Regions from separate parts of the Rahnella sp. R3(2024) genome, predicted to be linked through region 2. Evidence: predicted binding sites of a transcription regulator. Region 2 holds the regulator's gene; the other holds the start of a gene.
What was found. The regulator CRP, encoded in region 2, controls carbon source genes, mostly activating them, when cyclic AMP is high. The targets are predictions, from matches to a motif close to ATGTGANNNNNNTCACAT.
Positions count from the first base shown of each region.

Region 1: ABSH60_RS11560 (glutathione S-transferase) is a predicted target of CRP. The motif match lies at 2,443-2,460, and genes of this name have one in related genera.

Region 1 covers NZ_JBHGBU010000001.1:2,551,087-2,555,301, reverse strand. The annotation lists gene ABSH60_RS11570 (NCS2 family permease) at 1-1,104, opposite strand, end outside; gene ABSH60_RS11565 (hypothetical protein) at 1,119-1,268, shown strand; gene ABSH60_RS11560 (glutathione S-transferase) at 1,651-2,319, opposite strand; gene ABSH60_RS11555 (bifunctional diguanylate cyclase/phosphodiesterase) at 2,589-4,215, shown strand, end outside.
Region 2 covers NZ_JBHGBU010000001.1:1,790,284-1,794,498, reverse strand. The annotation lists gene ABSH60_RS08195 (YccS/YhfK family putative transporter) at 1-1,162, opposite strand, end outside; gene crp (cAMP-activated global transcriptional regulator CRP) at 1,224-1,856, opposite strand; gene ABSH60_RS08185 (OsmC family protein) at 2,219-2,626, shown strand; gene ABSH60_RS08180 (LysR substrate-binding domain-containing protein) at 2,628-3,539, opposite strand; gene ABSH60_RS08175 (MFS transporter) at 3,732-4,215, shown strand, end outside.

The sequences.
Region 1 (4,215 bases), 760 kb from region 2:
GGTGGCATAAGCAGGCACCAGATAAGAAAGCGGAGACAGGAACAACATTAGCAGGAAGAGCACGCCGACAACCGTGGCCGTCAGGCCGGTTTTACCGCCTGCCGCCGTACCCGCTGCTGATTCGATATACACCGCCGCAGGCGATGCCCCGACCAGCGAGGCAAAAATACTGCTCACGGAGTCAGCCGTCAGGGCTTTGCCGCCGCTGATGATCTGGCCTTTTTCATCCAGCAGATTCGCCTGACCGGCCACCGCACGGATGGTACCGGTGGCGTCAAACACCGCCGTCATCACCAGCGCCAGAACGCTTGGCAATACCGCCGCTTTCAGTGCGCCCATAATGTCGAGATCGAAAATGACAGATTTGCCATCCGCGCCCGCCAGAGAAGGCATCGCGAACAGCCCCTGATATTTCACCGCCGGATCGAAAATCAGACCGATAACGGAAATCAGGATAATCACCAGCAGAATACCGCCCGGAACGCGCAGCTTCTCCAGACCAAAAATCACCGCCAGACCGAGCAACGTCATCACCACCGGGAACGACGTGAACGCGCCGAGCGCAACAGGCAAACCGTCCAGCGGGTTTTTGACCACCAGACCGACACCGTTAGCCGCAATCAGCAGCAGGAATAAACCAATGCCGATGCCGGTACCGTGCGCAACGCCCATGGGCAGGTTGCGCAAAATCCACGAACGGATCCCGGTGACCGAGATAATCGTGAACAACACGCCCATCAGGAACACCGCACCCAGCGCAACCGGTACGCTGATGTGCTGGCCAAGGACCAGACTGAACGCGGTAAACGCCGTCAGAGAAATGGCGCAACCAATCGCCAGCGGCAGATTTGCCCACAGCCCCATCAGCAGGGAACCGAAACCGGCCACCAGACAGGTCGCGACAAACACCGCGCTCGGGGAGAAGCCCGCTTTGCCGAGCATTGACGGCACCACAATCACCGAATACACCATCGCCAGGAACGTCGTTAACCCGGCGATCACTTCCTGACGCACATGGCTGCCACGCGCACTGATTTTGAAATAAGCATCAAGCGGGCCCTTTGGCGCAACAGCGCGGCCCGTTTGAGGTTGTTGACTCGACATGGAAAATCCTCTGGATGTCTTTACTGATTAGCCTGCGTGGTCATTATGAAACCGTTTCTTCACGTTCGCTTCCTTACCTGATGCACGAAATACCGGCAAAACCGGCGTCACGTGTGCAGGGCAAACGTTTAACTCACATCGCGTATGGCGGGACTAAAATTTAGCGCAAACGATTATCCGGCCTCTTATACCCTCTTTTCAACTCTGTTTGCCGACAATTTACCGTTGTCCGGTCAAGAAAAACGCGAATTTGCTGCAAATTTGTCCCGATGGCGGTTTGCTGAACGATATCGGTTGCGCACGCGATGACAGCAACGCAAAAAAGGCGGGGGCGGCGGGTGAAAAACGCGGCGGCGTCAGAAATAAAATTCAGCACTGAAACACCGGAGATAAATCAGGAACGGGCATGCAAACGTTGAAAATAAAATACCATGACAGTTATTAAGGGTTATTTATTTAAAGGCGTTCATCACGTAAATATGTCACGCACGAACGCCCGGAAAATAAAAACAACGCGGCACAAAGAAATCTCAGCCTGAAATAAACTTAACGCATGATGGTGAATGGCCCTCCATTTTCCAGGGCTTTCTGATAAGCCGGTCGCGCCGTGACATTGGATAACCAGGCATTAAGACGGGGATATTTTCCCAACCCTGCGCGCGCATTAATGGCTTCTACCGGGAAACTCATCTGGATGTCAGCCGCGCTGAACTGATAACCGGCGAAATAAGGGTGGACGGCCAGATGCTGCTCAAGGAAATCCATGTGGGTGGTCAGCTGTTTATCGATGTAATTTTTCTGCACGCCCTGCCCGATGGCACCGGCAATCGGACGGATCAGCCACGGCATCGGCGGTTTGCCTAAGCGCCCGAAAATCAGTTTCATGACCAGCAGCGGCATCAGTGACCCTTCGGCGTAATGCATCCAGTAGCGGTACTGCTGACGCTCGGCCAGAGCCGATGGCTTCAGCACCCCTTCGGCGTCATAGGTTTCCTGTAAGTATTCAATGATGGCGCCAGACTCGGCAAGGATCAGCCCGTTATCTTCCAGCACCGGCGCTTTTCCCAAAGGATGCACTTTCTTCAAAGACGCGGGCGCCAGCATGGTCGATTTATCCCGCTGATAACGCTGAATTTCATAAGGGACGCTCACTTCTTCAAGCATCCACAAAATTCGCTGTGAACGTGAATTATCTAAATGATGTACTTTAATCATGAATCTGTTCCATCCCGTGACGTTTAATTATTTGTTAACTATAGACAAGACTTTGGTTCTCTGTTTATCACGCTTTAAAAAAACCTTGCATTCATCAGGTGTAATTTTGCATGCGTTTTTTTTATTTGATTAAAACCACTTACAGATTAATCTTAATTACGCGAAAACAGATTTTCGTGACTTCATTCGCCTTTAATAACTCGTGATGCGATTAACGCCGAATATAAAAACAGCCCGTCTCATTGACCCCTGCTTGTGTGGAGCCTTACATGTTTTCCAGTAATTACAACAATGTGCTGGTGATGTTTTCATTCATTGTTGCAATGCTTGCCTCTTATACCGCGCTGGATATGGCCGGGCGGGTCGCGACCACTCAGGGAAAGGCCTCCCGTCTCTGGTTAACCGGTGGCGCAATCGCCATGGGGATCGGCGTCTGGTCGATGCATTTCATTGGAATGCTGGCATTCAACTCAACGGTATCAATGGGTTATGACCCGCTGATCACCTTACTCTCCATGCTTATCGCCATTATTTCCTCCGCCTTTGCGCTGTGGCTGGTGTGCCTGCCGCAGTTACCGATGATGCGTTTATTGGCCGGTTCACTGCTGATGGGCGGCGGGATTGCCGCGATGCATTACACCGGCATGGCCGCGATGCGCATGATGCCGCCTGTTATCTACAGCGTGCCGTGGGTGATGGTGTCCGTACTGGTGGCCGTGGTGGCGTCGGGTGCGGCGCTGTGGATGGCCTTTCATTTACGTCAGCAGTCGCCTAACGTGCGTCTGTTGCGCATCAGCGCCGCCGTGATCATGGGCACCGCCATTGTCGGCATGCATTACACCGGCATGGCCGCCGCCACTTTCCCACCGATGAGCCACAGCATGGCCGCCAACAGCGGCGTGGATAACAACTGGCTGGCGCTGCTGGTCATTGTGGTGACGCTGGCGATCCTGGCGATCACGCTGATTATCTCGGTGCTCGATGGCCGTATGCAGGCGCGCACGTCGGTGCTCGCGTCTTCCCTGGCGCAGGCCAATCGCGAGCTGACCCAGTTAGCCCTGCATGACAACCTGACCAAGTTGCCCAACCGTCTGCTGCTGGAAGATCGTCTCGGCCAGGCCGTGCAGAAAGCCACGCGGGGAGAATCCGAATTTGCGGTGTTGTTTATCGATCTCGACGGATTCAAGGCGGTCAACGATGCCTTTGGCCATCACATTGGCGATCAGCTGCTGGTGTCGGTGACCGAGCGGCTGCTGTCGCATTTACGCGCGTCGGATACGCTGGCACGGCTGGGCGGCGATGAGTTTGTCCTGCTGACAGAAATCACCGAGCCGACCGATGCCTCACAGCTGGCGGATAAACTGGTGCACCTGATTGCCCGCCCGTTCCACGTTTCGCGCTACGAACTGCTGGTATCCGCCAGTATTGGTATTGCCGTGTATCCGGGCGACGGCGAGAACGAACGCGAACTGATGCTTAACGCCGATGCGGCGATGTATCACACCAAAAACTCAGGCCGCAACGGCCACAGTTTCTTCCAGCCTTCGATGAACGCCAATGCGCAAAATCAGTTGCAGATGCTTAACGACTTGCGTCTGGCGATCGAGCATCACGAATTACGTCTGCATTATCAGCCGAAATTTATCGCGCCTTACGGGCCGGTCAGCGGCTTTGAAGCCCTGCTGCGCTGGGAGCGCGAAGGTAAAACCCTCAGCCCGGACGTGTTCCTGCCACTGGCGGAGAAAACCGGTCTGATCATTCCTATCGGCGAATGGGTGTTGAATGAAGCCTGCCGCCAGCTGCGTGAATGGCACCTCGCCGGGCACACCACCTGGACGGTGGCGGTAAACCTTTCCGCGCTGCAATTCGAGCAGGCGAATCTGGTGGAAATGGTCA
Region 2 (4,215 bases):
TGAAGAACAACCCGAGGCTGCTGCCTAACGCCAGAATAATGCCGAGACGTGCGGCATTGCGCAGGGCAATGGATTTAAAGGACAAATAGCTTTTCAGTGCGGGCCAGAAAGGCAGGCGTGGCTGAGTATTCATCAGATCGCGCCGGTACAATGGCCTCTGGGTACGCAGCAGGCGTGCGATGCGGCTGAAATGGTAATAACAGAACTGGCCGACCGGATTATCCGGATTGCGTGCGGCAATTTTCTCCAGCGCCGCCAGTTCGTTCGCCATGGTAAAACGCCCGGAAAGACGGTGGTAAAGAATGTCGTCAGCAATCACCCGCAGACGGGCTGAAATCACCTGAGCATTACGGCGGATCACCGCTTCCGCATGGCTCTCTTCCACCAGCTTTTGCACTTCTTCCGGCTGATGCAGGCTGACGGTAATGTGCTCCTGCAAATCCAGCGCCACCTGAAAACGCTGAAACAGCCGCTTGTAGTGATGATGATGTCCGTGCTGCGGCAGCATGTGCAGCTGCTGATAAAGCAGGGCGATAAGATCGATGACCTGTTGCTGGCGCTTGAGCAGCGGCGGCAATGCGGTTTCAGGGTCGGTATGCTGTGTCAGCAGGCTGTATTTAGCTTCGAAATAATCCGCCAGTTGCAAATACAGCTGACTGAGGGTTTCGCGCATCGGTTGTTCTTTTGATATGCGAAACCACGCCCAGTTAAACAGGCCGTACCAGGCGGTGCCTGCGGCAAACAGCGCGGGTGCCTGCCACATCGGCCTGACGCCCACCATGCTCAGGGTAAAGATGGTCGCCACCAAGGCACCGGGCAACAGACGCGCATGGAGCGGGCTGATTTCGCCGGTGACGCCCAGTAATAATGCCAGCGACAGCATGATCAGCGGCAGCGGGAGGTGCCACCCGGTCAGCATCACTTGCAGCAGAATGCTGCCCAGCGCAAACAGAGCACCACCAATAATGAGACGTTTGAAAAAGCGTTTGTGGGGAGTATCAAGACCGGCGACGTTACAGCAGGCAGGGCAGAGGGAAAACAACAGGCCCATTTGCAGATTCCCAAACAGCCAGCAGAGGCCGACCGGCAGACATAACACCAGCGTCTGACGCAGTGCATAGTTCACTTCGGGATGATAAAACAGCCTTCGCCATAGCGTCATGGATGAAGCTTAGCCCATAAAAAAGGCGCGACAGTAAGCTGTCGCGCCTTTTTTTGAGGGATTAACGTGTGCCGTAAACGACAATCGTTTTACCGTGTGCGGAGATCAGGCTCTGATCTTCCAGCATCTTGAGAATACGGCCGACGGTTTCACGGGAGCAACCGACGATCTGACCGATTTCCTGGCGGGTAATTTTAATCTGCATCCCGTCCGGGTGGGTCATGGCATCTGGCTGTTTGGCCAGATTCAATAAGGTCTGAGCGATACGGCCCGTTACGTCGAGGAAAGCAAGGTTACCGACTTTCTCTGACGTCATTTGCAGACGGTTTGCCATCTGCGCGGAGAGGCGCATCAAAATGTCCGGGTTAACCTGAATCAGCTGGCGGAATTTTTTATAAGAAATTTCAGCCACTTCGCAGGCAGTTTTAGCACGTACCCAGGCACTGCGTTCCTGACCTTCTTCGAAGAGTCCCAGCTCGCCGATGAAGTCACCTTGGTTAAGGTAGGAAAGTATCATCTCTTTGCCTTCTTCATCTTTAATCAGGACGGCAACCGACCCTTTCACGATGTAGTACAGCGTTTCGGCTTTTTCACCCTGGTGAATCAGCGTACTTTTAGAAGGATACTTATGTATATGACAGTGAGACAGGAACCATTCAAGTGTCGGGTCTGTTTGTGGCTTGCCGAGAACCATTTGCTATTATCCTCTGTTATTATCGCTGCCCAAAATCACAGGGCTCAGAGTTCCCTGTACGGCGTCTGAATATTAATGCGCCCTATCAGCATGTAACTCACCAGAAATGCTGCAAGCGGATGTCGGAGTGAAACAGCCTGTTAATTGCTGTTATCACCTTGGGTTCTGTTCTTAAACCGCGAAAACCGTCACCGCAATTTACTGGAAAGTATGTTTCGGCTTTGTTTGTAACACAGGTTTGCAATGCTGTCTTGTGTTGTCTCGCTTCAGCATGATGGCGATCGGGTTACGTTGCCAGTTTTTAGGTGAAAGGGTACTCTGGGGTGAAAATTTGATGAATAAGAACGCCAGGAGATAAGCAAATGCACGCACGCGTAAAATGGGTGGAAGGTCTGACGTTTTTAGGTGAATCCGCGTCGGGTCATCAGGTTTTAATGGACGGGAATGCCGGTGATAAAGCACCGAGCCCGATGGAAATGTTGCTGATGTCAGCGGGCGGCTGTAGCGCGATCGACGTGGTGTCGATATTGCAAAAAGGCCGCAGCGATGTCCGTGACTGTGAAGTGAAACTGACGTCAGAACGTCGCGAAGAAGCACCGCGTTTGTTCACACACATCAATCTGCACTTCATCGTCACCGGTAAGGACCTGACTGATAAGGTTGTGGAGCGCGCCGTCAGCCTGTCAGCTGAGAAATATTGTTCCGTTTCTCTGATGCTGGGCAAAGCCGCCTCGATCACCCACAGTTTTGAAGTGGTTAACGTCGAATAAGTCACGACCAGTCATACGTCTGGCACTGATGACGCAGTAAATCCAAAAATCGCCGCGCGGCAAACGTCAGCGGCGATTTTTGCGAATAAAGTACGCAGTATTCCGCCTGTGGCAGGGTGTCGATATTGAGCAGACACAGCTTATCCTGCAATCCAAAAGGCGCCCGCATCGCCCGCGCAACAATGGTCAGGTAATCTGACTGCAACACCATATTTAGCCCGCACACTACCGAATCCGTTCGCACCGGCGTTTCTGCGAACGGCGGATGCAATCCGCCCATCGAAAGCTGCAATTGCGGGTAATACCCCATGTCCGTTTCCGGCAGTACCCAGCGCGCCTCATGCAGTTCCTCAAGCGAGGTGGCGTGTGCCAGCGGATGACCGCGCCGCGCGATGATGCCAAACGGTGCGTTAAACAGCGGTTCGCGCACCAGATCCTCCAGCGGAAAGCCCGGCCCGACGGTGCCGACGGCAAAATCCAGCCGGCCTTCGCGCAGCGCCGGTAACAGCACCGAAAGCTGACCTTCTTTGATCAGCAATTTCGACTGCGGAAACTGGGTTTTGAACCCCTCATTCAGTGCCGGAAAAACCGTCAGCGCCAGCAGTGAAGAAAAACCTATCGCCACCGACCCCTGCGAATACTGATTAATTTGCTGAATTTCTTCTGCTGCGCGTTCCAGTTCTTCAAGGATGAACTGCATCCGCTGGGCAAATGCGCGTCCAGTTTCGGTCAGCGCCATGCCCTGATTGCCGCGCACAATCAGCTGCGTATCGAGGGTGTGTTCCAGTTCCCGCAACGTTCTGCTGACCGCCGGTTGTGACTGATTCATCGCCCGCGCCGCACCGCGAATACTGCCGCTGCGGATAACCTGCTGGAAAACCTTCAGTTGCTGTAATTTCGGCAAATAGCGCATCCCGATCCCTATCAGTAAAAAGCATCACCCGCCCAAAAATTGCATCTTATGGCCGCACTGTAAAGCTGATAGCGTCAGGGTTGTTAAAATAATGCGTTGTTATTCAGTTGATTACGTGACGTATGTCGCATTTTATCTTTCGCCCGACAGTGAGAACTTCTGACGTGGTGATAACAAAAAGGGATATCCGCTATGAAAAGTCGTTCCCTGATGATTTTCCTGCTGTTCGTGGGCTATGTCGTGGTGTATATCGACAAAACGGTGATGGGCTTTGCGCTGTTGCCGATAGAGCGCGAATTTACTCTTCAGCCGCAGCAACTGGGCTACATCACCGGGATGTTCTTCCTCGCCTATTCGCTGTTTCAAATTCCCGCCGGCTGGCTGAATGACCGGTTTGGCTATAAAAAAGTGCTGGCGATATCGTTGTTTCTTCTCGGGGGCTTCGCCTTATGTTTCGGCGCACTGGGCTTTGGTCTGGGGCTGCTGGTGACGTTTCGCTTTCTTTCAGGCATCGGCCATTCTGGTTACCCCTGTTCCTGCGCAAAAGCCGTGGTGTCCAACTTCGCCCTCGAACAACGTACCTTCGCCCAGTCCATTCTGCTCTCCTCCGCCGGGCTGGCGATGACCGCCGGGCCGCTCATCGCCGTCCGTGCACTCGATACCCTCGGCTGGCGCG